DNA from 4 places in the Serratia sp. PL7 genome. Region 2 is predicted to be linked to each of the others. Evidence: riboswitches for the same ligand, from Rfam matches in the RefSeq annotation. Region 2 holds a riboswitch; each other region holds the start of a gene.

The links. A riboswitch is a leader RNA that binds a small molecule or an ion and turns the genes downstream of it on or off. The one in region 2 is predicted to bind fluoride.
Region 1: another riboswitch for fluoride. It lies ahead of N6G83_RS05810 (DHH family phosphoesterase); the one in region 2 lies ahead of N6G83_RS38985 (manganese-dependent inorganic pyrophosphatase).
Region 3: another riboswitch for fluoride. It lies ahead of crcB (fluoride efflux transporter CrcB); the one in region 2 lies ahead of N6G83_RS38985 (manganese-dependent inorganic pyrophosphatase).
Region 4: another riboswitch for fluoride. It lies ahead of crcB (fluoride efflux transporter CrcB); the one in region 2 lies ahead of N6G83_RS38985 (manganese-dependent inorganic pyrophosphatase).

Annotation. Positions count from the first base shown of each region.
Region 1 covers NZ_CAMFLB010000001.1:1,239,911-1,247,203, reverse strand. Annotated here, with positions in the region: gene N6G83_RS05830 (NADH:flavin oxidoreductase/NADH oxidase family protein) at 1-743, opposite strand, end outside; gene N6G83_RS05825 (MerR family transcriptional regulator) at 814-1,221, shown strand; gene eno (phosphopyruvate hydratase) at 1,218-2,501, opposite strand; gene N6G83_RS05815 (universal stress protein) at 2,518-2,946, opposite strand; gene N6G83_RS05810 (DHH family phosphoesterase) at 2,950-3,915, opposite strand; fluoride riboswitch at 3,956-4,031, opposite strand; gene N6G83_RS05805 (diguanylate cyclase domain-containing protein) at 4,212-6,092, shown strand; partial or broken gene N6G83_RS05800 (AraC family ligand binding domain-containing protein) at 6,164-7,012, shown strand; gene N6G83_RS05795 (DUF2000 family protein) at 7,071-7,293, shown strand, end outside.
Region 2 covers NZ_CAMFLB010000017.1:149,128-156,420, reverse strand. Annotated here, with positions in the region: gene N6G83_RS39000 (hypothetical protein) at 1-522, opposite strand, end outside; gene eno (phosphopyruvate hydratase) at 845-2,125, opposite strand; gene N6G83_RS38990 (universal stress protein) at 2,140-2,568, opposite strand; gene N6G83_RS38985 (manganese-dependent inorganic pyrophosphatase) at 2,572-3,474, opposite strand; fluoride riboswitch at 3,580-3,654, opposite strand; gene N6G83_RS38980 (outer membrane beta-barrel protein) at 3,949-4,467, opposite strand; gene N6G83_RS38975 (HAD family hydrolase) at 5,473-6,177, shown strand; gene N6G83_RS38970 (spore coat U domain-containing protein) at 6,848-7,293, shown strand, end outside.
Region 3 covers NZ_CAMFLB010000001.1:2,684,239-2,691,531, reverse strand. Annotated here, with positions in the region: gene N6G83_RS13100 (multidrug effflux MFS transporter) at 1-818, opposite strand, end outside; gene N6G83_RS13095 (TetR/AcrR family transcriptional regulator) at 825-1,421, opposite strand; gene crcB (fluoride efflux transporter CrcB) at 1,710-2,093, opposite strand; fluoride riboswitch at 2,173-2,235, opposite strand; gene N6G83_RS13085 (GNAT family N-acetyltransferase) at 2,318-2,746, shown strand; gene N6G83_RS13080 (diguanylate cyclase) at 2,748-3,815, opposite strand; gene tatA (Sec-independent protein translocase subunit TatA) at 4,034-4,249, shown strand; gene lipA (lipoyl synthase) at 4,343-5,308, opposite strand; gene lipB (lipoyl(octanoyl) transferase LipB) at 5,301-5,969, opposite strand; gene ybeD (DUF493 family protein YbeD) at 6,104-6,370, opposite strand; gene dacA (D-alanyl-D-alanine carboxypeptidase DacA) at 6,475-7,293, opposite strand, start outside.
Region 4 covers NZ_CAMFLB010000005.1:383,848-391,140, reverse strand. Annotated here, with positions in the region: gene N6G83_RS24190 (GGDEF domain-containing protein) at 1-600, shown strand, start outside; gene N6G83_RS24185 (YnfU family zinc-binding protein) at 605-766, opposite strand; gene N6G83_RS24180 (cold-shock protein) at 840-1,322, opposite strand; gene cspE (transcription antiterminator/RNA stability regulator CspE) at 1,668-1,877, shown strand; gene crcB (fluoride efflux transporter CrcB) at 2,126-2,509, opposite strand; fluoride riboswitch at 2,583-2,646, opposite strand; gene adrA (diguanylate cyclase AdrA) at 2,889-3,974, opposite strand; gene tatA (Sec-independent protein translocase subunit TatA) at 4,192-4,398, shown strand; gene lipA (lipoyl synthase) at 4,496-5,461, opposite strand; gene lipB (lipoyl(octanoyl) transferase LipB) at 5,454-6,122, opposite strand; gene ybeD (DUF493 family protein YbeD) at 6,259-6,525, opposite strand; gene dacA (D-alanyl-D-alanine carboxypeptidase DacA) at 6,628-7,293, opposite strand, start outside.

The sequences.
Region 1 (7,293 bases), on a different contig from region 2:
ACCGGCAGTTCGTTGAGCATCAACAATACCTGTCGGGCCTCGTCCGGCGAAAAGCCGCCACGCTGAAAATCGGCGGAGTTCAGTTTGACCGCCACGCAAAAGCCTGGCGAGACACGCTGGCGCACCGCGCGCACCACCTCCAGCAGCAGGCGGGCGCGATTCGCCAGCTCGCCCCCCCAACGATCGCTGCGCTGGTTGGACAACGGCGACAAGAACTGGGAGATGAGGTAGCCGTGCGCCGCATGGATCTGCACGCCGGTAAACCTGGCCTGTTCGGCGGCGTGCGCGCTGGCGGCGAAGCGGGCGATCACCTCGGCAATCTGCGCTTCGCTCATGGCCTGCGGCGGGGCAAACTGCTTGCTGTACTTGCCCATCGCCATTGGGATGGCGGAGGGCGCCCAGGCGTTACCGCCCATGTTGGCCATCACCTGACGGCCCGGGTGGCTGAGCTGCATCCATACCTGCGCGCCTTCTTGGCGCGAGGCCGCCGCCCAGGTTTTGAACGCCTCGAGCGGCGTATCCTGTTCCAGCACTACGCCGCCGGGGCCGGTCATGGCGCGTCCGTCGATCATCACGTTGCCGGTGATGATGAGGCCGGCACCGCCGATACCCCAGTGGCGATACAGGCGCCATAGCGCGGGGCCGGGCAGTTGGCCTTCATCGGCCAGATTTTCTTCCAACGCGGCCTTGGCCAGACGGTTGGGTAAGCGGCTGCCGTTGGGCAGAATCAGTGGGGTAAACATCGGGTACGTTCCTGTCGCAGGGGGAATGGCGCTATACTAGGGTTAAAGTTAACTTTAAGGTCAATAGGGCATGAAAATCGGAGAGTTGGCGGAGCGCGCCGGCATGGCCGCCTCGGCGATACGTTACTACGAACAGCAGGGTCTGCTGCCCAAAGCGGTGCGCGGCGTTAACGGATATCGGGTGTATAGCGAAAGCGCGCTGGAGCGGCTGCACCTGATCCAAATCGGCCAGAATCTGGGGTTTTCGCTGCAGGCGATCCGCGGGGTATTGGCGCTGCAGGGCAGCGCCTATCAGGATGGGTTGATACAGGGCGTCGACAGCCGGCTGGCGGAAATCGAGCGGATGATGGCGACGCTGAACGAGCAGCGTGAGACGTTGATGGCGACGCGGCGTATTCTGTTGGAATCCGGCGTGGCGGGATTATGCCGCGCAAAAAATGAAAAACAGGCCGGTGCGTGGCCGGCCGGCAAAGCTTAGCGGTGTTTAAAGGCGGAACGCCCGGCATACACCGCCGCGGCGCCCAATTGGTCTTCGATGCGCATCAGCTGATTGTATTTTTCGATCCGTTCGCCGCGGCTCGGTGCGCCGGTTTTCAGATGGCCGGCTCGCATCGCGACCGTCATATCGGCGATAAAGCTGTCGACGGTTTCGCCGCTGCGGTGTGAGATAAAGGTGCCCCAGCCGTTTGCCTGGCAAAGCTGCACGGCGGCGAAGGTTTCGCTCAGGGTACCGATCTGGTTCAGTTTGATCAGCGCCGCATTGGCCAACTTTTCATCAATCCCGCGCTGGATGTATTTCACGTTGGTGACGAACAGATCGTCACCGACCAGTTCCACCTGATCGCCCAGGGCGTCGCTGAGAATGCGCCAGCCCGCCCAGTCGTCCTCGGCCAAACCGTCTTCAATCAGCACGATGGGAAAATCTTGCACCAGCCGCTGGTAATAGGCCGTCATCTGTTCGGCATCCAGTTCAGCGTTTTCGCTGCGCAGGCGGTATTTGCCGTTGGCATAGAATTCACTCGAGGCCGGGTCCATGCAAATGGCGATATCGTCTCCCGGTTGATAACCGGCTTTCTCTATCGCCTGTACGATCAGCTCCAGCGGTTGTCGGTTCGAGGCAACCGCCGGCGCAAAACCGCCTTCGTCGCCAACGCCGACCGACAGGCCTTTCTCCAACAGAATTTGGCGCAGCGCCTGATAAACTTCACTGCCCCAGCGCACGGCCTCGCGCAGCGACGGCGCGCCCAGCGGCGCTATCATAAATTCCTGAAAGTCCGCACCTTGCCAGCGGGCATGCACGCCGCCGTTGATGATATTCATGCAGGGCACCGGCAGCAGGTTGGCGCCGAGACCGCCCAGATAACGATACAGCGGCAGCTGCGACAATTGCGCCGCGAGGCGGGCGGCGGCCAGAGAAACGCCGAGCAGGGCGTTGGCCCCCAATCGGCTCTTGTTCTCGCTGCCGTCCAGTGCGATCAACCGGCGGTCAATCTCCCCTTGTTGGCGTACATCCACCCCGCGCAGCGCTTCATTGATCGCCGTTTTGACGCTTTGCACCGCTTCCTGAACGCCTTTACCGCCGTAACGGTGCGGATCGCCGTCGCGGTGTTCCACCGCCTCGCGTGAACCGGTGCTGGCGCCGGAGGGAACCGAAGCCCGTGCCACGACGCCCGCCGCAGTCATTTCAACTTCGACGGTGGGGTTGCCGCGCGAATCCAGGATCTCTCTGGCGGTTACGTTTTCAATTTCATAGCTCATGGATGATCACCTCATTCTAGGGAGTGGGCACGTGCTTTATCAGCACGTCGATCGACAAATGGTTAATGAACTCGAAGCCGAAGGAGGCAAAGACGCCGAACGGACGGTTCTGATGGCCTAGCAGCAACAGATCGACGCCTTCACGGGCAATCAGGGCCTCGATGTCTTTGAAGCGGTGAATACTGACAATTGCGCGCACCTCCAGGGGGATTGTGCAGTCTTCCACCAGCCGGCTGAGCATGGCTTTGGCAGCGATCACCTCGCTGGACTGGCGATCTTTGGTTTGTGCATCGCTGAGGTAGTCCAGCTCGGCATAGTCGGCGCTGATGTGCGCCACGGTAATGCGCGTATTCATCTGCTGATTGAGGCGTTCGGCATGGCGTAACAGCAGCCGGCCGTCGCGTTCATCCTGCACCAGCAGTAAAGCATGTTGATAGAGCGACATGACTTATCTCCCTGCGTTAGCAATCTGTAGGGTTAACCACGGTAAAACCTCTTTTTTCCGGCTCGTCATGCCGGGCAGCGACACCTGCCGAATGGCGAGCACCCGGTTCGACGAGAAATACAGGGTAGAGCGGTGGCGGGTGATATCGGTAACCAGCAGCGCGGCCATCTCCAGCCCGGCCTCCTGCTTAGCCTGATCGAGCGCCTGTTGCAGCGCGGGCAACAGCGGATCGATATCGCTCATAGCCCGCACTTCTATCTGCGACAGCAGCAGCGAGACGCTATGGATGCGGTAATTCTTAGCGTCACGGTGCAGCAACTGCGGGGCGGATTGCCCCGAAAGATCGGTTTTGGCGGCAAGCAATCCGGCGATGAAGGCGTCATAGTCAACGTGAGAGATTGCGCATAACCGCGCGACCGCCACCCGATCCTGTTCGGTGGTGGTCGGTGCGCTCAGCGCAACGGTATCGCTCAAAATCGCGCCCAGCAGCAGCGTGGCCTGGGCGGAAGAAAGCGGCATCGGCGTATCTGACGTCAGTATGGACAGGATCACGGTGGCGCAACAGCCAACGGCGCGGATCCAGACATCGGGCGGGTTGCGGGTGATCAAGGTGCCCAGCCGGTGATGATCGATAACGCCGACCACATCGCTGTCGGGCAATGAGGCCGGCCCTTGTTCGACGTCGGTAAAATCCACCAGCCAGACTTTGCGGTCACGGAGATCGTCTGTCAGCAGCGCAGGTGTTTGTACGCCGGCGGCGGCCAGTATGTAGCGGGTTTCCGGCGTCAATTCGCCAAGGCGGAAAGCGACGGCCGGTTTGCCGAGGTGATTGAGCCAGTCCGCGACCACCAGCGCGCTGCAGATGCTGTCGCTGTCGGGATTTTTATGGCCGAAAACGTACAGCGGCATTTCCCGCACGGCGAGATCAGGCTGGGATGGAAAAGGGGTAAGACGTGAGATTTCATTCATAGCGACTCCTGACATACCTGCCTAAAAAATAAAGCGAAGTTGTATATCAGGCGTCATCATCCGGTTCGAGCGAACGCGGCGGTTGGGAAAGGTGGAACACCATCACCTTGTGAACGACTGTAGCGCAGCGCGGTGGCAAACGCAACGCCCGGCAAAGCTGGCGAGAATGCGCAATCGGATTGATACTGAGTGAGTCTATGATGGACAAGGATATTTGCCGCTAACCGACGGATAGGCTGAACGGAATCACGCAGGCTGGCTGCGCCGGATCCGTGGGTGACACAATGGGAGACAACATGCTTGAACCCTGCTTCCCCGAAAACGAAGCCGAACGTCTGTCGGTACTGAACTCGCTGAACGTGCTGGATTCGAACTCGGTGGAAAAACTGGATCGTATTACACGGCTGGCGGCGAAATACTTCGGCGTCACCATTGCGCTGGTGTCATTGATCGACCGGGATCGCCAATGGTTTCTATCGCGCTACGGTCTGGATGTCCGGGAAACGCCGCGTAACATCTCATTTTGTGGCCATGCGATCTTGCAACGTGAAGCGCTGGTGGTGCCCGATACCGCCAACGACCCGCGTTTTTTCGACAATCCGCTGGTGATCGGCGGGCCGCGAATCGGTTTCTACGTTGGGCAACCGCTGCTGTCGCTCGACGGTTTGCCGCTCGGCACCCTGTGCATTATCGACAGCCAGCCGCAGCCGTTTTCTCCGGAACAGGTGGCCGACCTGCACGACTTCGCCGCCGTGGTGGAAGAGTACCTGCAGAGCATTGAACGCCATGTCTATACCGAAAACCTGAAGTCCAACCTGCAACGCTCGGAAGCCTTGTTCGAACAGACCTTCGCCCAGGCGGCGGTAGGGATGGCGCTGGTGTCACTGCAGGGGTATTGGCTGCGGGTCAATCCGCGCATCTGCGAAATGTTGCACTATTCCGAGCGCGAGCTGATGGATCGCACCTTTCAGGACATTACCTATCCGCTCGATCTCAACACCGATCTGGAAAAACTGCAGCAACTGCTGAGAAACGAGATCAGTACTTACTCGCTGGAGAAACGCTATTTCCGTGCCGATGGCTCGATCGTCTGGGTGCAGCTGACGGTGGCGTTAAACCGGCTGCCTAACGGCAAACCGGATCATTTCATCTCGGTTATCGTCGATATCAGCGAGCGCAAGGCGGCGGAGGCCGATCTGTTCTCTCTGCAACACGAGCTGGAACAACGCGTCGAAATCCGCACGCGGGAGCTGAACGTGGTCGTCAAGAAACTCAACGAAGAGATTGAAACCCGGGTACTCGCCGAATATCAGCTCAGCACGGAGAAGGAACGCCTGCGGGCCATTACTGACAACATGCCGGCGTTGATCAGCCAAATCGACGGTAATGAACGCTACCTGTTCGCTAACAGCGCCTATAAAACCTGGTTTGGCCTGGAAGAAAGCCGCCTTAGAGGAATGACGGTGCGCGATTTTATGGGGGAGAACGTTTATCAGATAGCGAAACCGATGATAGACAGGGCCCTGGCGGGGGAAATGGTGAGCTTCGAAAATGAGCTCCAGACCCAGAAGGGGTTGCTGATGATCCACACTACGCTGGTGCCGTGCGAGGCTCAGGGGTTTTACATTCTGTCCATGGACATTACCGAGTTGAAGCGCCTGCAGCAACGGCTGGAGTACGATGCTACGCACGACATGCTGACTGGGTTGACCAACCGCCGCGCTTTTCTGCGTCGGTTGTCCAGCACGGTGCAGGCCTGTTGCGAACAGCGGCAAATGGCGCTGGTGTTCATCGATCTCGATGGTTTCAAAGCCCTCAATGACAGCTATGGCCATGACTTCGGCGATCTGATCCTCAAGACGTTCGCCAGGTTGCTCAGCGCCTGCGCCGGCGAGCGCCATAGCGTTTCGCGCCTGGCCGGTGACGAATTCACGGTCATCCTGTGGCCGTTGGCGGAACCGCAGCGCGAGGTCAGCGAATTTTGCGAAAACGTGTTGGCGCGGCTGGCTGATATTTCGCAGATCGGGCAGCAGACGGTGAGCCTGTCCGCCAGCCTGGGGGCGGCGATTTCCTCACACACTGACGTGACGGAGGAGATGCTGTTGACCCGCGCCGACGGCGCGATGTATCAGGCGAAATCGGCCGGTAAGGGCACTTATGCCATCTGCGAGTTATGAGCGTGAAACGGTGACCGTCTCAGGGTAAGCTGTTTTCTTCTTTCCTGTGAGCAGAACTCCGGACTGACTGCATGGCGTCTAATCATCAACACAAAGACTGGCTGGAACTGCGGCGCGATGACGAAACCGGCATCGAAAGCGTCAATGCCCACTTTCAGGGGCATGCCTACGATCCCCACGATCATGACGAAATGCTGGTGGGCGTGACGCAGCAAGGTTTACAACGTTTCAACTGTCATCGTTCCTTGCATACCAGCCGGCCGGGACGTGCCATGCTGATCGAGCCGGGCGCGGTGCACGATGGTCATGCGCCGCAGGCCGAAGGGTTTACCTATGCCATGCTTTATCTGCCGCAGCATTGGGTTTCCGATGCGATGAACCGCCGCGGATTAGGGGACGTTTCTGTGCTGGAAGGCGCCTTCCACAGCACGTTGACCGACGATCCGATGCTGGCGACCGCGATACAACAGGCTTTTTTTGCGTTGCATCAGGGGGAAGGCCGGCTGGCGCGCGATCAAAGCCTGGATCAACTGCTGACGCTTTTGGCGCGGCATATACGCGTCAGGCCAACGTCCCAAAGCGATGATGCTTTGATTGTGATGAATCGCTTACGAGACTACCTGCACGAGCACATGGCGGGTAACCCCAGCCTGGATGAACTTGCGCTTCAGTGCGGCCTGGACCGCTTCCGCCTGACTCGCCAGTTCACCCGGGCCTTCGGCCAGTCGCCGCATGCTTACCTGGTCCGGCTGAGGCTGCGGGCTGCACGCTTGTTGTTGGCGCAGGGGGAAGAACCGGCGTAGGTCGCGATGCAGGTGGGCTTTGCCGATCAGAGCCACTTGGGCCGCTGGTTCCAGCGCGCCTACCGTTTATCGCCGGTGGCCTATCAACGTCAGTGCACAAACGTTCTATACCGCTGATTCGCCCATCGCCGATGATGCGCTTTTATTTTAAGAGCACAACGGAGTAGAGCGAAACATGTTTGATACCAAGATAGCGTTTATCGTACGCGACGATCTGCAGACCTGGCAGCGGCTGAATGTGGTGGCCTTTCTGGCGACGGGCATCGCCGCCGCCGCCCCGGAAATCATCGGCGAGTGTTATGTGGATGCGCAAGGCAGACGCTACGGCGGCATTTCCGGGCAGCCGATGCTGATTTTTGCCGCGGATCTGCCGGGCCTGCAAAAGGTGCATCGCAAAG
Region 2 (7,293 bases):
CTTGAATTTCTTTATTTCATGCACCGGGACTAAATTTTCTTTCGTTTCACCGGATTGGTTTACGGTGTAGATAACCAGGTTTTTAGTGTTGTTTTTATAGCCCGTATTACGAAAGCCAATCGTGGCCTTGGTGCCGTCCTCTAACGAGCCAGTGACTTCTGGCCATAGTAGCTGATAATGACTTACACCGCCTGACAGATCGTTGTATCGCGTATAAAAAACACCTTGAGAGGTGACGTTAAAGTATACCTCTCCATGCTTTAATTTTAAGTTGTCGCTAATTCTTTTAAAGAATAAATAATTCAGGGGGAGAAGGATTAATAAAAATAAAACACCAAGTAGAAAGGTGTCACCCTCGATAAAAAATAGGGTTGGCGTAGCCAGAGATGCAATGAAAACAAGTGTGAAAACGGGAGAAAGCAATAAGTAGAGCGTCTTTGTCGCTATTCTACGCTCGATGGCTGACACATCATCACATCGCTTGGAGGGGCTGGCGAAAAACGCGGTATGTTCGGCAATCATACTTTTATATCCCTATAATCAATCACATAATCCTGAATTAGTGTCTTGCTGTACCCTAGCTAGTTAGCCGGAAGGCTTAAAACCAAGGAACTCAAGCCTGGTAGATTACCAGACTCAGGGACTATTTTCTGCTTATGATACACGGCTCACTGCAAGGGAAATCTCCGCTTCTGGGGGCATGTGCCCGATATTCAGTAGCTTTGGTCAGTTTGCTTTCCTGTTTATGACAATCAAGCTTTGCATCGCAGGTGTAAGCATAGAAAGAATAAATATATATCCATTAATAACCCCGGCGGTTCGCCAGGGTTATTGCCATAATAGGTTATTTAAAGGCTGACTTTCCTGCAAACTGTGCTGACGAACCCAACTCATCCTCAATTCGCATGAGCTGGTTGTATTTTTCGATACGCTCACCCCGGCACGGGGCTCCTGTTTTGAGATGACCTGCACGCATAGCCACTGTCATATCGGCGATAAAGCTGTCGATCGTCTCTCCGCTGCGGTGTGAGATAAAGGCACCCCAGTTGTTGTCATGGCAGAGCTGAACCGCATCAAAGGTTTCACTCAGGGAGCCAATCTGATTGAGTTTAATCAATGCAGCATTCGCAAGATTTTCATCAATCCCGCGCTGTATATACTTCACATTGGTCACAAACAGATCGTCACCAACCAGTTCAATCTGATCTCCCAATCGATCATGCAGAATTTTCCATCCTGCCCAGTCATCTTCCGCGAGGCCATCTTCAATAAGGACAATCGGGAAGGTTTTAACCAGCATCTGGTAGTAGTCCGCCATCTCCTGCGAGGTCAGCTCGGCATTCTCCGTACGCAGATGATATTTTCCGTTTCGATAAAACTCACTGGAGGCTGGGTCCATACAGATAACGATATCTTCATTAGGGCGGAACCCAGCTCTCTCTATGGCAAGGACAATCAGTTCCAGCGGTTCACGATTTGAAGAAACTGCCGGAGCAAAACCTCCTTCATCGCCCACACCGGTTGACAGGCCCATTTCAAGAAGAACCTGACGAAGCGACTGGTATACTTCACTACCCCAACGCATGGCCTCCCTGAACGTTGGTGCGCCGTAAGGCGCAATCATATATTCCTGAAAGTCAGCCCCCTGACCGCGGGCATGAACGCCCCCATTGATGATATTCATGCAAGGCACCGGCAGCAGATTTGCCCCAATCCCACCAAGATAGCGGTACAAAGGCGTATGAGATAGTTGAGCGGCGAGCCGTGATACGGCCAATGAAACGCCCAAAATAGCATTTGCCCCCAGGCGCGCTTTATTATCCGTCCCATCCAGGGCAATCATAATGTTATCGATGCCGCGCTGATCGCGTACATCATGCCCTTTAAGGCTGTTATGAATCTCAGTGTTAACGCTTTTGATCGCATTGAGGACACCTTTCCCGCCGAAGCGCGTTTTATCACCATCGCGGCGCTCTATAGCCTCTCGCGAACCGGTACTTGCTCCGGAGGGGACGGAGGCTCTTGCAACAGTACCGCATTGGGTTGAAACATCGACTTCCAGGGTTGGGTTACCCCGAGAGTCCAGGATTTCACGGGCATGGATTGTTTCAATAATAAAGCTCATATAAACCTCTAATATCAGTTGGTTGCAATATGCTTAATCAACACGTCAACGGTCAGATGGTTGACGAATTCAATTGAATGGGAAGAGAGCATCCCGAAAAGTCTGTTTTTATGTCCCATAATGACCAGATCTACACCCGCATCGGCGACGTAGGCCTCTAGGTCTTTAAAGCGGCTGATCGTCACTATCTCTTTCACATCCACGGGAAAATTGACTGTCTTCACTAACCGACTAAGCATTGCTTTTGCCGCAATAATTTCAGCAGACTGCCGGTCTTTCGTTAAAGAGTCTGAGGTAATGTCTAACTCTTGAAGATTTGAAGTGAGGTGTCCAAGGGTGATCGCCGTCCCTTGTTCATGAAAACTCCTGGCGACACTTTGAAGCAGAAACTGGCCGTCGGTTTCATCGCTGAGCATTAACAGAGCATGTTTATACATTTGCATTGACTACCTCGAGGAGGTTGAGAAAGTATCCGTCAGCCACGGCAGTATCTCTTTTTTCCTGCTTATAATGCCTGGAAGAGACAGACACGTTAGATTGAGCGCATTATTTTCTGAGAAATATATCGTTGTGTTTTTCTTAAAGATGTCCGTGACAGCCAACATCGCAATGTCAAAATCGCCGGACTGACACTCTTTTGTTAATGCGATAAGTAGGTCAGCGAGCATTGCATCTACTGCTGACATGCTGGCGACTTCGATTTGAGAAAGCAGCACCGACTGGGCGTTAATCCGGTAGCGCTTGGCGTCTTTCTTAAGAAGTGAGTCTGGTGTTTGCCCCCCAATATCTGTTTTCGCGATCAGCAACTCTTTCACGAAAGAGTCATAATTGAGTTGGCTTATGGAGAATAATGACTGCACGGCAGCGATGTCATGAGCTGTAGTGGTAGGTGATGTGAGCGCAACAGTATCACTCAGTATCGCTCCTAACATCAGGATGGCTTGAGATGAAGAGATCGGCTGAGGATTTTCAAGGGTAAGGATTTGCCAGATCACCGTGGCACAGCAGCCGTAGGAACGTATCCAAACATCCGGAGGATCCTGTGTCATAACCGTGCCCAGCCGGTGATGGTCTATGATGCCAACAATGTTGCCGTCGGCAAGTGAGGAAGGGCCCTGTTCCAGATCGGTAAAGTCGACCAGCCATACCTGTTTGCCACTGAGGTCTCCGTCGAGCAAGGGGGGAGGGGCTACTCCGGCCTGCTGCAGAATAAACGCCGTTTCAGGTGTAATGTCACCGAGCCTAAAAGGAGTCGCGCGCTTGCCGAGATTTGTCAGCCAGTCTGCTGTAATGAGCGCGCTGCAGATGCTGTCGCTGTCGGGATTCTGATGGCCAAAGACATAGATCATTTCAGCGTCTCCTCTGAGGTATCAGACGCAAGAAAGATCAAAGGTAAAAGATGATTTTTTTTCATAAGTGTACCTGACATACGTGCCTAAGGATAAAAGCAAAAATGTATATCAGGCGTCATCATCCGAACTGGACAGTCCGGCGGTTGGGAAAGGTGGAACACCATCACCTTGAAAAAAAGCATAGGGCAAAATTATAATCTGTGCAACAAAAATGCCGCCTACTTTGATCGTGATCATTTTTTCCTGACATTCAGAAAATCGTTTAAAGCTTCACTACTTTGAATTCTAGGTGAATTTTATTATTCTGAATTACGTTTCACGACTACATTGAAGTACTCTACAACCGGACCCGGCGCCACCGTTATCACAGCGGCATCTGTCAAGAGGCCTTCGAAAAGGCCTCATCGTGAGGACAGAAGCAGTCTGTAGAATTGGGAGTGCTCCAGTGATGGAATAATATCCGATTAATCACTAAAAGCCATATCCTATATCAAACGTCCCTATGTTTGCATTGTAATTGTGCATTTTCATCCGTTGATAAGATAAGCCGATATTCCAATTTTGCTCATCACCAAAATAATATTTCCACCCAACGGCGCCATAAAGGCCAAGTCCGTTTTTACTCTCAATAGTATTATCTTCATGATAAAGGTTAGTGCCTGCTCGAATATAGAGTGAATGATGCCCCAAAGGCAGCGTGGCTTGCAAGGCGAGCGGAATTGTATGATAGGTTATATTTTCAGGATGAGCGTAACCATCTGAAATAATTAGGGCTGTATCGCCAGCTAGGCTAGCATGTCCATAGGCATAGCCAGTATAAATGCCCAGGTTTTTTGTAAAACCATATTGATACCCTATTTGTATATGACCACCTGCATCATTACCTTCTATATAAGTAACTCCAGAATTTAAAGATAACTCTTGCCCTGCAAGTGCAGATAGTGGAGCAATGAGGAAAAGCAAAGCATAGCATGTTTTTTTAATTTTCAAAATACACTCCTTAGATATAACTAAACGTTCTATGGTGGGAAATGTTTTTTGTTGATATCACCATGATGTAATGCCTAATGGTAATATTAACAAACTAAACAATGGTTTCGTCTATTTGTTGATACTCTAAAAGATAATCTACCTAGTCTTTTAATTGCGGTTTTTGTATGGGTGGGATGATGGTTTGACACTCCTCTCATAGAAGCGCTCACCATATTGTTAACTAAAAGAATGGTACCTATTAAAAATAGGGTTTTTAAAAATTTATTCATGATGGCAATGTCCAAAATATGCGTATTTTTATAACTCACTGTTTTAAAAAACATTTTATGATGTTTTTTATTGCTAATTACAGATCGTGAGGAATAGGAGAGGTAATAAATACAGGGTAAAACAAAGGCAAGGATGGATTTAGAGGGTTTATTCTCTACGTGTACCAAGTAATAATAGGTTTTTGTTGATTTTTTCATGACGATACCTGACAAGTTAGCCTATTTGAATAAGCGAAAATATATCAGGCGCCATTATCCACTTTATAGGTTAATTATAAGTGGCGGTTCGGAGAAGGTAGAGCACCATTACCTTTGCGTCAATTATCATTCAACAAAACAGGGAAATCAAGAAAAAAATAAAAATGGAAGCCAAGATGTTCAATATACCTAAGTAATGATAAATGGCGCCCCACTAACATATTGTATTATATTTATTTTATTTTTAGAGGTTACACACTGGTATCATTATCATGCACATCTCACTTACTAATTAGCTACATTACTTACTATAGTTTAACTTAGAATCAATGCGGCAACGCCACAAATGCAGTTTAAAATCCATGATGATTGTTTACTTTAAATTAAAAGTGATTTTAATAATTCTTTCTATGTAAATAATTTTGATGAGGGTTTAGTGATTTTCTAGGCATGGTCTAATGTTGGGTCATGTTTAATGGCATATGATTTTATGCTATGATTGAGGTTGATTAACTATCAGTGAGAGATTGATTCAATGAAGTTAGATGCAATACTTTGGGATTATGATGGAACACTGGTTAATACCGTTCCCAAAAATATTTCCATCACTAAGGAGATTCTATCCATTGTCGCGCCGCATTTGACAAAAGAAAATTTACCCAAATGCTTACAGAGTGAAGAGTTATACCATATTGCTAATCATAGAGCTAAAAATTGGCAAGAGCTATATATTGATTACTATGGGTTGTCACATGAAGAAATGTTAATTGCCGGAAGCCTGTGGGCAGAGTTTCAAGATAAAAATAAAACCAAAGTTGTGCTTTTTGATGGTGTTAAAGATGTTTTAATTAAATCAAAAAATATCCCTCATGGTATTTGCTCACAAAACTCAAAGGGAAATATCCGTAGAGTGTTTGAAATAAATGGGGTGTCTGAATTTTTTAAAGCTATTGTTGGTTATGATGATGTTCCAAATCATTACCAAAAACCACATCCATTTGGTGGTGTTAAATGTTTAAAGTCAATTTTTGGCCGTGCTAAAAATCATTCAATTATGTATATAGGTGACCATGAGTCTGATACGCAATTTGCTCGTAACATACAATCCGAACTCGGAATTAATGTTATCTCAGTCGCTGCGGCATATAGTCTTTCTGAACCTAAACACTGGAAAGTTAAGCCAGATTATATTGCATATACTACAAAGGAGCTTTTATCTATTATTGATATTCACATGTAAATATATTAAACAGGGTTTTAACTCAGGCGTTCTTGCAGGCGAAACGTTGCAATGCCCTGGTCATATCACACATCAACACTACGTTTAGTTTGTCATTCTTTCAGTCCAGAGCTACTTATAGCGCCTTCTTAACTAATATGACATGTACGAGCAGCCTCTTCGGGCTGCGCATTCTCGTCTTCAAGTTACTTCAACCGTTCAACGTCGGGCTGTACTGGCCCACGGATGGCAGACCATACGTTGTAATATTACCAGTAATGATAATGACTTTATTCAGATAATATATCCCATTATCACTTCAATAATGATAATTATTATTGAACTCTATTTTTGTGTTTTGGCCTGATTTCCCATTAAAATTATCTTTCATTTTTTGAATGATGATAATTATTTTGTATAACGGAATTGGTAAGGGGATATATCAAAGTGTAAATCAAAAAAATATATTTATGTAAGGCTATTTTTATTTATGAAACTAAAGATTTCAACAGATTTTTTTACTCACTATAAATGGCAATTAAAACAAGGGATTGTTGTGTTTTATATCCAATCTGTAACATAGATAAAAACGATCGATTGAGGTTTTTTCATTGGTAATAACGTGTTTTACTGTAGGTGTTATTGATTTAGTCTTTTGCGAAAATTCTTAATTAATATTTAAGAGGTTGTAATGAAATGTCATTTTTTTAAAGCAAGAAGCTTGTGCTTTTTACTTGGTGCGGCCATTTCCGTCGTGGCTAATGCTAGTGTAAATAGCAGCTCTATTTCTGGTGAAATTTCAGTTTCCTTGAATGTATTACCCGGCTGCGTTGTTAAATCTGCCCAACAACCCAATGACTTATCGACTGTCGCTGATGGTCAGCAATGGATGACGTTAGCTTTTCCTGATACTGGCGCAACCGCAGGCTCTCAACTAAACGCACAAGATAAAATGAATGTTCAATGTACGGCGGGAGCACAGCCTTCATTGACATTAGACGCAGGGAAACAGGGTGATAAAGACATGTACAATATGTTGAATGAAGATAGTACAACGAAAATGCCCTATACCCTTTCCAGCGATCAGGAAGGTACCAGTATTATCAAGCCGAATGAGCCAGTAAAAATCACCAGTTC
Region 3 (7,293 bases), on a different contig from region 2:
AGACGGCTGGCCAGCTGTGCCGCAATGATCAAGCCGACGCCGTTAATGGCGAAGCATAGGCTGAACATCTGCGGGCTGAGGCCGTAGATCTGCTGCAAGACGAAAGGCGAGGCGCCGATATAGGCGAACATGCCGGCCATCACGAAGCCCTGTGTCAGGCACAGGCCCATGAAATAGCGCTGGGTCAGCAACCCGCCGAGCGACATCAGCATCGCCAGGATACCGCCCTGGCTGCGGCGCTCGACCGGCAGGGATTCGCGCAGCTTCAGCGCCGACAGGCTGAACAGCAGCACGGCGATGGCCGCCAGCACGCCGAAGATACCGCGCCAATTCATTACCTGCAGCATCACGCCGCCCAGCACCGGTGCGACGATCGGCGCCAGGCCGTTAACCAGCATCAGCAAGGCGAAGAAACGGGTCAGCTCATGGCCGGCGTACAGATCGCGAGCAATGGCGCGGGAAATCACCGCGCCGCCGGCACCGGCGATGCCTTGCAGCAGGCGGGCGATCAGCAGTTGGTCGATGGTGGGCGCCAGCGCACACCACAGCGAAGCGCCCAGCAGCAGGATCAGCGACAGCAGCAGCGGGCGCATACGGCCCAATTTGTCGCTGTAAGGGCCGAAAATCAGCTGGCCGACGCCCAGACCGAGCAGCCCGGTGGTCAGGCTGAGCTGCGCGGCGGCGGTGGAGGTATTCAGCTCACCCGCCATTTCCGGCAGGGCGGGCAGGTAGAGATCGGTGCACAGCGGCCCCAGCGCGGCCAGCAGGCCAAGCACGACGGCGTACACCAGACGCTGTCTGGCTAAGTGTTTGGTCATGGGAGATTAGAGTTTCCTGAACAGGTGAGAAATGGCCTGCTGATACAGATCGCGCAGCAGGGACGCATCGGCTTTTTGCGTGGTAAGGATACGGTAACCGGTGCCTTCGCTCATGACGGCGATAAATTCCACCCGCGCGGCGATCTCTTCCGCGCTGAAATGGGGATACAGCCGCTGCAGATTGTGGCACACGTGGCGAAACAGCCGCGCTTCCGCATCGCTGAGCAGTTTGGCCACCACCGGGTTGCGCGTGGCCTCGGCGGTCACTTCCAGCATCAGCATGTGATCGGTTTCGCTCTCGCCCGGCTGCTGAAACAGCGTGCGCGCCGCCAACGTACCGGCGATCAGGTTGATGTGATCGCCAAGGTTTTCCAGCCGCTGCATCTTGTTAGTGATGATGCGGTTGACGATCTCTTCGATAATCGCGTCTTTATTGGCGAAATAACGATAGATTTGACCGACGCTGAGCTGCGAGCCTTGGGCGATCTCCGCCATGCTGGCGGCGTGGAAGCCGTGGCGGCGGAAACTGATTTTCGCCGCTTCGACGATCTGATCGCGGCGCGCCTGCACCTTGGCCTGTTTACTGTCGTTGGGGGAGAGCATCTGCCCGATCCTTTGCTACGCGTGAGCCGGGTTCACATTTTTGGGTGTGAACGTTCATTCTCAATTGTAGTGTAAACGGCCGGAAAGACGCAAGATGAACGCGTGCTGCGGGTAAGGGCGCTTAAGCGAACAGGTAGGATTTGATAAAGGCGGCGACGATCAGGACGCACAGCGCAATGGCAATCGCTTCGGCGGCGGTTTTCGGCAGGCTAAACATAGCGGTTTCTCATCCAGTCAGGAGTACTGGATGAGATTATGCGCATGCAAGATTAAGGAAACATTAAGGGCTTAGCGCCCGTTGAGCCACATTACCAGCATAAAGGCCAGCAGCGTCATCGCCAGCGAGCCGGCCAGGTTGAGCAGCATGTTGGCCAGCGCCCAGCCGAAGCGGCCATCTTGCATCAGGTATACCACCTCCAGCGAAAAGGTGGAGAAGGTAGTCAGGCCGCCGCAGAACCCGGTGGTAATCAGTAATTTCCAGGTGGGATCCAGATGCGTCATGCGGGTGAAAATCGCCATCGCCAGGCCGATGATAAAACCACCGATCAGATTGACCATCAGCGTACCGAGCGGAATGTGGGCATTCAGCGGATTCATTTTCATGCTTACCGCCCAGCGCAAAACGCTGCCGACGCCGCCGCCGATAAATACGGCCAGTAAAGAACTCAACATGGGGCAACTACCTTTCAATCAGAGAAATTCACGGGACTCGGAAAGGGACAGGCGTAACGCTACGCGCCTCTCTCCGAGAGGTTACGTAGACATCATCAGCCTGTGAAGGCGGTTAGGGAGGAATGTCATCTCCAGCGTGCCGCACGGCCTTTTTTGCCGTACCCGGTGGATGTTACACCTAACGCCATCTATTTTGTAGTATCGACACTCTGCGAGGTCACCCTATGCAAATCAGAACGGCGCGCCTGAGCGATCGCCATGCTATCGCCGAATTAATGACGGCGTTGGATTATCCCGGCACCGAGGCGTTTCTGACGCAGCGCATGCAGCAACTGTTGGCGCATCCGGATGAGGCGCTGCTGGTGGCGACGGACGGGGAGCAGGTGTTGGGCGTGTTGTCGCTGCATTTCCTGCCGCAGCTGGCGTTGGCCGGCGACATTGGCCGCATCAGCTATTTTTGCGTCGATGACCGAGCGCGCGGCGCGGGCGTAGGCCGGCGGCTGCTGGCGGAGGGCGAGGCGCTGGCGCACCGTCGCGGCTGCGATCGGTTAGAGGTCCATTGCCACAGTCGCCGCGAGCGAGCGCATACGTTTTACCGGCGCGAAGGCTTTGTCGAAGCGCCGAAGTATTTTGCCAAGTTATTAAGTCAGTAAGTTACTCCCCTGGCGGCACTGCCGTTTCCAGCCGGTTGCGGCCATTATGCTTCGCCCGATAGAGCGCACCGTCGGCCGCTTTCAGCCAGTCAAGATAGCCGCCCAGCGCGGGGTGGTAGTTAGCGATGCCTGCGCTGATCTGCAGCCGCAGCTGCGGCGCCTCCTTGAAACTGACCGCGTCCAGCCGCTGCTGGATGCGGTGCAGGACGATTTCCGCCTGTTCGGCGTTAGTGTTCGGCAGCACCGCGCCAAACTCGTCGCCGCCGTAGCGCCCGACGATATCCACGTTGCGCAAGCCGATCAGCAGCTCTTCCGCCAATACCGCCAGGGCTTCATCCCCCAGCGCATGGCCGAAGGTGTCGTTGATGGTTTTGAAGCGGTCGATGTCCATCAGGATCAGCGTGGCGTTGTCCTGGTAGCGGCGGCAGCTATCGAACTGGCGATGCAGAAGATGTTCCCAGTGGCGACGGTTATATAAGCCGGTCAGCCCATCGCGGGTGCTGATGCGTTGCAGCTCCTGTTTTTTTTCCGCCAGCCGTTTGGCGGTGCGGTAGGTCACCAGCCCCAGCAACGTCGGATAAAGGTAGATCATCGGCAGGCACAGATAGACTTGCAGCGGCGTGCTGTATGGATGAAACGGGAAGCCGAGCAGCGCGCCGGTGAGCATCGCCGTGGCCAATTGAATCGCCAATCCTTTGACAAACAGCGCTTTGCCGGCCGAAGCGATGTTGTTCATGCTCATCATCGACAGGATGACGATCGCCGGCAGGGCATTGAATGCCATCATCGCTGCCCAGAAGCCGCCGAAGGCGGAGTCGATCAAGAGGTTGCGGATCTCGGCTTTGAACGGATCTTTGGCGCGGTAGGCCAGGCGATAGGCCAGATGCGGCCAGAGAAAGCCGTGAAAGGCCAGCAATAGCCAGACCGCCGCGGGCGGAGCCAAGGGATAGAGCGCGGCGCAAACGCAGATAAACCCGAGCCCCAGACCGGCGACGCGGGGCAGATAGGTGCGTTTGGCGAAGCTGAGGCCGGATTTTCGGGCATCGAAAATGGATGGGGCAATATACATCCGGCATCTCCCTGATGAGTATCACGGCAGCGTATCATGCGGGTGATAAACTAAGAATAGTCTGGGATTCACGCCGCGAGGTTGCGTGACATTCCTGCAACGGATCTCACTCTGTTACATGTTGCGGTTGTGTGAGCCGAAGGAAAGTCGCTAAATATTCGCAGGCAAGGTCAGTTTTTCTCGCTGTTCACACAGCGCTCTATGATAAGAAGGTGAGTATGGAAGGTATCAGCATTACCAAACTTCTGGTGATTGCGGTGTTGGTGATTTTACTGTTCGGCACCAGCAAACTGCGCACGCTCGGCGCCGATCTTGGCGCGGCGCTGAAAGGCTTTAAAAAAGCGGTGGGCGACGACAGCACGCCGCCGGCCGCCGGCAACAGCACCGCCGAGAGCCAGTCCGCTCAGCAGAGCGTCGAAAAGAAAGACGTTTAATTCCGTCTGACTGCTCGCAATAAAAAACGGATGCCTTGCGGACATCCGTTTTTTGGCGTTTCCGCCGTCTTTAGCGTAACAAACTATTACGCGTTATTTCACTTCCATCCCTTTGGCCTGCAGATCGGCGTGGTAAGACGAACGCACGAACGGGCCGCAGGCGGCGTGGGTGAAGCCCATCGCCATCGCTTCTTCTTTCATCTCGTCAAACTCGGCCGGGCTGACGTAGCGCTGCACCGGCAGGTGGTGACGGCTCGGCTGCAGGTACTGGCCCAGCGTCAGCATGGTCACGCCGTGGCGACGCAGATCGCGCATCACTTCAACGATTTCCGCGTTGGTTTCGCCCAGGCCGACCATCAGGCCGGATTTGGTCGGGATATCCGGGTGAGCTTCTTTAAAGCGCTCCAGCAGCTTCAGCGACCACTCATAGTTGGCGCCCGGGCGCACCTGGCGGTAGACGCGCGGCACGTTTTCCAGGTTGTGGTTAAACACGTCCGGCGGCGTGGCGGTGAGGATCTCCAGAGCGCGATCCATACGGCCGCGGAAGTCCGGCACCAGCGTTTCAATTTTGATGTTCGGACTCTTGGCGCGGATGGCCGAGATGCAGTCGGCAAAGTGCTGAGCACCGCCGTCGCGCAGGTCGTCGCGGTCAACCGAGGTGATCACCACGTAACGCAGCGCCATGTCGGCGATGGTTTGCGCCAGCTTTTCCGGCTCGTTAGCGTCTGGCGCGATCGGGCGGCCGTGGGCCACGTCGCAGAACGGGCAGCGGCGGGTGCAGATAGCGCCGAGGATCATAAAGGTGGCGGTACCGTGGTTGAAACACTCGGACAGGTTAGGGCACGAGGCTTCCTCACAGACGGAGTGCAGGCCGTTTTTACGCATCGCGGCTTTGATGCCCTGAATGCGCGTTGAGTCGGCAGGCAGTTTGATCTTCATCCACTCGGGTTTACGCAACAGCTCCTGCCGTTCGGTGACCACCGTTTTGACCGGGATCAGCGCCATTTTGTCAGCATCGCGGTATTTGACGCCGCGTTCCATCTGAATTGGTTTACTCATAATCGTGCAGGTTCCAGTTACGAAGCTCGACCGTCTGGTAGCCGAGTAAATGAACAAATTCCTGTACCAGGATTGGGTGTATGTCTTCAATGCCAACGCCGGGCGCCAGCGCGCTGACCTGCGTCATCTGCATGCCGGCGTAACCGCAAGGGTTGATGCGTTGGAAGGGGCTGAGATCCATCGCCACATTCAGGGCCAGGCCGTGGAATGAGCTGCCTTTGCGGATCCGCAAACCCAACGAACAGATTTTCTGCTCCCCCACGTACACGCCAGGCGCATCCGGACGGGCGCGCGATGCGAGGCGAAAGTGGGCGAGGGTGTTGATAACCGTATCTTCTATCGCCGTGACCAATTGACGTACGCCGACCTTGTTGCGTTTCAGATCGACCATCACGTACATCACCTGCTGACCCGGGCCGTGGTAGGTCACCTGGCCGCCGCGATCGCTCTGGACCACCGGGATATCACCGGGCATCAGCACATGCTCGGCTTTGCCGGCCTGGCCTTGGGTGAACACCGGGTGATGCTGTACCAGCCACAGTTCGTCCGGCGTAGTCTCGGTACGACTGTCGGTGAAGTTATGCATGGCTTGGGATACAGGCGCGTAGGGCTGCAACCCCAGCTGACGCAAAATGATCTTGTCTGGTTGCAAAAGAGTCATCGTCAGGTTACAGAAGTGGTAAAGCCATTATACCGGGCGCTCCGGCTTGCGGCCAGCCTTTCGCTGACCAAAAATGCGCAACCCGGGAAGACGCTGCGCCATCCCGGGTTGATAAGCAGGGGTTTATGCTGGAATTACAGCACCATGCGAACAATTTCAATGTTGCCTAACTCTTCGTACAGGGTTTCGACCTGCTCGATGTGAGTGGCATTGATGGTGATGGAGACGGAGTGGTAGTTGCCTTTGCTGCTTGGCTTGACCTGCGGGTTGTAATCGCCCGGCGCATGGCGCTGCACCACTTCAACTACCTGGTCAACCAGCTCAGGCTGCGCCAGGCCCATCACCTTGTAGGTAAACGAGCAAGGGAATTCGAGCAGTTCGTTCAGTTTAGTTTTTTGCATGTGCGTGCGCTCCAGAGTGCTAGCTAATCTATAAATTATAACTCCCGCCGGGGCGGGAGTTAATGTTATTCAGTATATGGGGGCAATTTCGCCCGTTTCAACCGTTAACCGAACCAGTGGTGGAACATCAGTTTGATGTAGTCCACGATGCGGCTGAAGAAACCGCCTTCTTTCACTTCGTTCATCACCACCAGCGGGCGCTGATCGATGGTTTTGCCGTCCAGCTGGAAGTTGATGCTGCCCACCACCTGGTTTTTCGCCAGCGGCGCGTGAATTTCCGGCGTGTTCAGCACGTAGCTGGCCTTCAGATCTTTCATGCGGCCGCGCGGAATGGTCAGGTAGACGTCTTTGTCCACGCCGAGCTCAACGCGGTCGGCATCGCCGAACCAGACAGGCTCGGAGGCGAACTCTTTACCGACTTTCAGCGGCGCCACGGTTTCGAAGAAGCGGAAGCCCCAGGTCAGCAGTTTCTTGCTTTCGGCTTCACGGCCTTTGTAGGTGCGGCCGCCCATCACGGCGGAGATCAGGCGCATTTGGCCTTCGGTCGCCGAAGCCACCAGGTTGTAACCCGCCGCGTCGGTATGGCCGGTTTTGATGCCGTCGACGTTCAGGCTGTTATCCCACAGCAGACCGTTGCGGTTCATCTGGCGGATATTGTTGAAGGTGAACTCTTTTTCTTTGTAGATCGCGTACTCTTCCGGCACGTCGCGGATCAGCGCCTGGCCGATCAGCGCCATGTCGCGCGCCGAACTGTACTGGCCCTGGGCATCCAGGCCGTGTACCGTCTGGAAGTGAGTGTTCTGCAGGCCCAGCTTGCTGACGTAGGTGTTCATCAGGTTAACGAACGCGTCCTGGCTGCCGGCGACGTAGTCGGCCATCGCCACGCAGGCGTCGTTACCGGACTGCAGGTTGATGCCGCGGGT
Region 4 (7,293 bases), on a different contig from region 2:
CCGCTGATTTTATCCAGCTCGATTGCCGTTAGCCGTAAACTGCTGCGCCGGCTGGAGCACAGTGCGAACCACGACTTCCTTACCGGTACACTGGCGCGTAGTGCTTTAACACGCAAAGGCAGGGAGTTGCTGGAACAGAAGCAGCGTACGAAGGAGGCGGTGTCGCTGTTGTTAATCGATATCGATCACTTCAAACTGATCAATGATACCCATGGCCATGCCATTGGTGACCATGTTTTGGCGGCATTCGCCCATATTTTGCGGCGTGAGCTACGCCATGACCAGTTATTTGGCCGTCTGGGAGGCGAAGAGTTTGCCATTATGCTGCCGCGGGCGCTGGGGACGCAGGCGGTGGCCCTGGGGGAACATTTGCGCCAGCGGATAGAAAGCGCCGAATTAAACCCCAATGGCAAGGCACCATTGCGGATCACAATTAGTGTGGGCGTGGCGAGTTTGGCAATGAATGAGAATAAGTCACTGGAACAGCTGATGAATATGGCGGATATTGCGCTTTATCGCGCCAAGTCTCAAGGCCGCAACTGTGTCGAATCGTTTAACATGGTCAGCGGCAGCAGCCTCAACCATGTCATATTCAAATAGCATTTTAGCCCTGCTTTGGCGTGAATTGCGTGCCACAGTTTGGGCAAATCAGGGTGCTGAGTTTACGCAGTTTTGAACATTGCTGTTCGGTAACATAAGCACACTTCGGGCAGGCAATTTGAGTGGTACGGTTATTGTAACCTTTAACGCTGGTGGATTCAGACATGTTGCGTACCTGTGTCAGGTGAAAACCCACGCTAACACAGGTGCCATCAAATAGCTTTGAATGTTTTCAGGAGCTATAGAGTCTTCAACGCCTGCACGGTTTCATCGATATCGATTTCATGCTCAGAGAAGACGTGAGTCGCGTTCTGGAAGGTGGTAACTGACAGCATACGCAGCGTTTCCGTGGCGGTTTGTGGCGCTTCGGCTACTTGCGGACGGATTCGGTTCATCAGTAATCCAACGGACAACACGGTGTTCTCTTTATCGACCTCCACCTTGACCGGTACTTCTTTGGTGAAGGTATCGAAGGACTTGATGCTGGAGATTTTGATTCTCTCGTTGGCGATGGTGATGTACTTGCTTGGTGCCTGTACCTTTACCGCATAGGCCGATGGCCCTTTGGTATTGTTGGTTGGCTCAAAGGTTACCAGCGCGTTTTTCTTAATCAGCTCTGGGTTTTGCACTTTAATCACGTGAAAATAACGATTTTCCCCGTTCTCGTCGGTGATAAAACCGAAGCCTTTGTCTTCAAAAAAAGTCGTTATCTTGCCGTTCATGGTCATTCTCATCAGGTCGTTCGTAACAGCGCTAATGATAACGCGTAATGCTGTGCAGTGACAGGGGGCGGAGTTCCATCAGCATGACGAAAGCTTAAAAGCGGTGGGTTGAGGGGCAATAATGGGACATGGAGAGGGTTAATCGGTTACTCAACGGTTTTTTGGCGGATTGGGCTGCCTTGGGCATCACTGGTAACCGCAGACATCAATTTACATGGCAAATAACCAACTTTTTCACTTTTTATCGATTTTATGTGATCTGTGTTGTGGACAAAATCCCGTCTAATTGCTGTACTGTATTGGACACACATTTTGTGTCTTACATTCACGTTAAAGGTAAGTTTGATGTCTAAGATTAAAGGTAGCGTTAAGTGGTTTAATGAATCTAAAGGTTTCGGTTTCATTACTCCAGAAGATGGTAGCAAGGACGTTTTCGTTCACTTCTCTGCCATCGCTAGCAATGGTTTCAAAACTCTTGCTGAAGGCCAGCGTGTAGAATTTGAAATCACGAACGGTGCCAAAGGGCCATCTGCTGCTAACGTTATCGCTATCTAAGCTACAGTAGCCAAAATTGTTAAAACCCGCTCCATGAGCGGGTTTTTTATGCTTGTTTTTCAGGCCGGGAGTGGTTAAGGGAACAGGTAAACCTTGATGAAGGCCAGGACGATCAGCACGCACGTCAGGGTGACAATCCATTCGGTAGTGGTTTTTGGCAGGTTAAACATTCAATTCCTCACTCAGCCCAAGATACTGAGCGAGGATTATCCCGATAGCAGATTAAGAAAACATTAAGCCCCGAGACTTTAATGGCCGTACAACGTTCTAACCAGCACAAAGGCTAACAACGTCATCGTCAGCGAACCCACCAGGTTGAGCAGCATATTGGCGATAGCCCAGACAACGCGCCCGTCCTGCAACAGATAAACCACTTCGAGTGAAAAGGTAGAGAAGGTGGTCAGCCCGCCGCAAAAGCCGGTAGTGATCAGCAGTTTCCAAACCGGATCAATGTGCGTCATGCGGATAAACAGCGCCAGAGCCAGCCCGATGATAAACCCCCCCACCAGGTTTACGGTCAAAGTGCCCAATGGAATATGCGGATGTAGAGGGTTGAGCTTAAGGCTTACTGCCCAGCGCAATACGCTACCCAAACCACCGCCAATAAACACAGCCAGTAAAGAACTCCACATGGTGATAAACCCTATTCTAAAGATGGAAGATGCTCAGAAAGGTTCAGGCAAGCGCCTACGCACCTCTCTGAGAGGTTACGTAGACATCATCAGCCTGTGAAAGGCGGTTATGGAGGAATGTCATCTCCGTTTGTTGGCACGAAGCAATCGCGCGCGGCAGATTTTACACCCTGTCGCTGTGGTTTTGCTAGCTGGATGGGTATTGCTAACAATTCTGCAATCGCTGTTCCCCCCAACCCTCCCCAAAAAGGGCAGGGAGCCAGTCAGGTGTTGTAGCCCGGCGCAGGAACATACGGTCCTCCTCTGCTTTGGGAGAGGGCTAGGCGGCGGAACAGACGAAAACCTGATTACGTTATCAACTTATCCACCAATCAAGTTATTAGCTTAATAAACTAGTGGGTTGGCATTGATGTTCGGCCCGCTCCTGCCTGTTGCGGCCATTATTTTTTGCTCGATATAGGGCGATATCGGCGGCCTTCAACCACTCCTGGTAGCCGGGCATCTCGGGCTGGTAATCGGCGATCCCGGCGCTGATATTCAATTTTAACCCAGGGGCTTCACGGAAGACGACTTCGTTCAGACTCTCCTGAATGCGGTTGAGCGCCAGGCTGGCCTGTTCGGCACTGGTATTTGGCAACACTGCGCCAAACTCGTCACCGCCGTAGCGGCCAACGATATCCACCGCCCGCAACCCTAGCACCAACTCTTCCGCCAGAACGATCAGCGCTTCATCCCCCAGCCCATGGCCAAAGGTGTCATTGATGTTTTTGAAATGGTCAATATCCATCAGGATCAGCGTAGCCGTATGATTATAGCGTCGGCAGCTGTCAAACTCATTGTGCAGCAGGTGTTCCCAATGGCGGCGGTTAAATACGCCGGTCAAGCCATCACGTGTGCTGATACGCAATAACTCCTGTTGCTTTTCTGCCAGCCTCTTGGCGGTTTGGTAGGTCACGTAGCCAAGGAAGACTGGGTAGATGAAGATCATCGGCAGACAAAGATAAACCTGCTGCGGAGTGGATTGTGGTGTAAAGGTGAAACCCAGTATCGCACTGGTAACCAGCGCCCCGATAATTTGCGCCATCAGCCCTTTGAAATACAGAGACGGCCCACCGGAGGCGATATTGTTCATCCCCATCATTGACAGGATCACCACGGCAGGGAGCGCATTGAAACCCATGATGGCGACCCACATCCCACCTAACAGCGCATCGATGAGTAGGTTGCGGATCTCGGTAGTGTAGGGGGCTTCGCTGCGGATAGACCATTGATAAGCGATATGTGGCCAGATAAAGCCATTCACTGCCAGCAAGATCCACACGCTAGTCGGCTGGTGCTCTGGATAGAGCGCCGTAAGTACGCACAAGAAACCAATCCCCAGGCCGACAATACGTGGCAGGTAGAGGCGCCTGGCGAAGTTAAGACCTGCACGCCGGGTGTTAAAAGCCGATGTAGCTGTAGGCATCCCATGTTTCCCTGTGATGAATTATGCAGCCGGTCTGGAGCCGGAAAAGCGAATAGCTAAGAATATGCCCTATAATCTAAGCATAGAACATCTCGGGTAGATCTCACCTTGTTACAACTGGTTGTTGTTATAGTCGAAAGAAAGTCGCTAAATACCTATAGACGAAGTTTGTTCCCGCGCTGCGTCCTGCAGCCATAAATGAATAAAGAAGGTGAATATGGAAGGTATCAGTATTACCAAGCTGTTGGTAATTGCGGTGTTGATCGTGTTGCTGTTCGGCACCAGCAAACTGCGTACTCTGGGCGCGGATCTGGGGGCGGCGCTGAAAGGCTTCAAAAAAGCGGTGGGCGAAGACACCCCTCCTGCACAGAATACGGCTGAAACGCCTACGGCGCAGCAGAGCGTCGAAAAGAAAGACGTTTAACCGCCTCTGCTGTTGAGCCATAAAAAAACGGATGCCCGTAAGGACATCCGTTTTTTGGCGTTAATCATTGACGAAACGTAACAAAAGATTACCGTGGTTACTTCACTTCCAGCCCTTTGGCCTGCAAGTCCGCATGATAGGACGAGCGCACAAACGGGCCGCAGGCAGCATGGGTAAAGCCCATTGCCATCGCTTCTTCTTTCATTTCGTCAAACTCCGCCGGGCTGACATAGCGCTGCACTGGCAGATGGTGACGGCTTGGTTGCAGATACTGCCCCAGCGTCAGCATGGTTACACCGTGACGACGCAGATCGCGCATCACTTCCACGATTTCCGCATTGGTTTCCCCTAACCCCACCATCAGGCCTGATTTGGTCGGGATAGAGGGGTGAGCTTCCTTAAAGCGCTCCAGCAACTTCAATGACCACTCGTAATTAGCCCCTGGGCGTACCTGGCGATAAACACGCGGCACGTTTTCCAGGTTGTGGTTAAACACGTCTGGTGGCGTGGCAGTAAGGATTTCTAGCGCACGATCCATACGGCCACGGAAGTCTGGCACCAGGGTTTCGATCTTGATGTTCGGGCTCTTGGCGCGGATGGCAGTAATACAGTCGGCAAAATGTTGAGCGCCACCGTCACGTAAATCGTCACGGTCAACCGAAGTGATCACCACATAGCGCAATGCCATGTCGGCAATGGTTTGCCCCAGCTTTTCCGGCTCATTGGCATCGGGAGCCACCGGGCGGCCGTGGGCCACGTCGCAGAATGGACAACGGCGGGTACAGATGGCCCCCAGGATCATGAAGGTAGCGGTACCGTGGTTAAAGCACTCAGACAGGTTCGGGCATGACGCCTCTTCGCACACCGAATGCAGGCCGTTTTTACGCATTGCGGCCTTGATGCCTTGAATGCGCGTAGAGTCGGCGGGCAGCTTGATCTTCATCCACTCGGGTTTGCGTAACAACTCCTGGCGTTCGGTGACAACCGTTTTTACCGGGATCAACGCCATTTTGTCTGCATCGCGGTACTTAACGCCGCGTTCCATCTGAATCGGTTTACTCATAATCGTGCAGGTTCCAGTTACGAAGCTCGACCGTCTGGTAGCCGAGTAAATGAACAAATTCCTGTACCAGAATGGGATGCACATCGGCGATCCCGACACCTGGTGCCAGCGCGCTGACTTGTGTCATCTGCATTCCGGCATAACCGCAGGGGTTGATGCGTTGGAAAGGGGTGAGATCCATGGCGACATTCAGGGCCAGGCCATGAAATGAGCTACCTTTGCGGATCCGCAAACCTAATGAACAAATCTTTTGTTCGCCCACGTATACGCCGGGCGCATCCGGGCGCGCGCGTGATTCGATCTTGAAATGGGCGAGGGTATTAATAACGGTCTCTTCCAAGGCCGTGACGAGTTGGCGTACTCCCACTTTATTGCGTTTCAGATCCACCATCACGTACAGCACCTGCTGGCCAGGGCCATGATAGGTGACCTGGCCACCGCGATCGCTTTGGATCACCGGGATATCGCCTGGCATCAGCAGGTGCTCTGCCTTACCGGCCTGGCCTTGGGTGAACACGGCTTGATGCTGCACCAGCCACAATTCATCTAGCGTGGACTCGTCACGGTGATTGGTGAAGCTGTGCATGGCTTGGGATACAGGCTCATAGGGCTGCAACCCTAGCTGACGGAGAATGATCTTATTGTGTTGCAAGCGGGGCATCGTCAGGTTACAGAAGTGGTAAAAAACATTATACCGGGCGCTCTGGTCCGCGACCAGCATTTATCCCTGACGAACCAGGGCAACCCGGACAGCAGTGGCGCTGAACCAGGTTGGCTGGCAGGGAGTTATGCTGTAATTACAGCACCATACGGACAATTTCAATATTGCCCAACTCTTCATACAACGTTTCCACCTGATCGATATGGGTGGCGGTGATGGTGATGGAAACGGAGTGGTAGTTACCTTTGCTGCTCGGTTTGACCTGCGGGTTGTAATCCCCTGGAGCATGGCGTTGCACCACTTCAACCACCTGGTCTACCAGCTCGGGGTGTGCCAGGCCCATTACCTTGTAGGTAAAGGTACAAGGGAATTCGAGCAGTTCGTTCAGTTTAGTCTTTTGCATGCGGGTGCGCTCCAGCTGTGGCGTATCTCTAAATTATAACTCCCGCCGGGGCGGGAGTTAGTGTTAATTGTTATATGGGGCCGAACTCAGCCGATTCAAGGGCTAGCCGAACCAGTGATGGAACATCAGGCGGATATAATCCACGATGCGGCCAAAGAAGCCACCTTCTTTCACTTCGTTCAGCACCACCAGTGGGCGCTGATCGATGGTTTTGCCATCCAGTTGGAAATTGATGGTACCAACCACCTGGTTTTTGGCCAGCGGAGCATGAATTTCCGGGGTATTCAGTACGTAGCTAGCTTTCAAATCTTTCATCCGGCCACGTGGGATGGTCAGGTAGGCATCTTTATCTACGCCCAGTTCGACGCGATCGGCATCGCCGAACCAAACGGGTTCAGAAGCGAACTCTTTACCTGCTTTCAGCGGCGCGACGGTTTCAAAGAAGCGGAAGCCCCAGGTCAGCAGTTTTTTGCTTTCGGTTTCACGGCCTTTGTAGGTACGGCCACCCAGCACGGCGGAGATCAGACGCATCTGGCCTTCCGTCGCTGAAGCCACCAGGTTATAACCCGCCGAGTTGGTGTGGCCGGTTTTAATCCCATCGACGTTCAGGCTGGTATCCCACAGCAGACCGTTACGGTTCAACTGCCGGATATTGTTGAAGGTGAACTCTTTTTCTTTATAGATAGCGTATTCGTCTGGCACATCGCGGATCAGCGCCTGGCCGATCAACGCCATATCACGCGCCGAGCTGAACTGGCCTTCCGCATC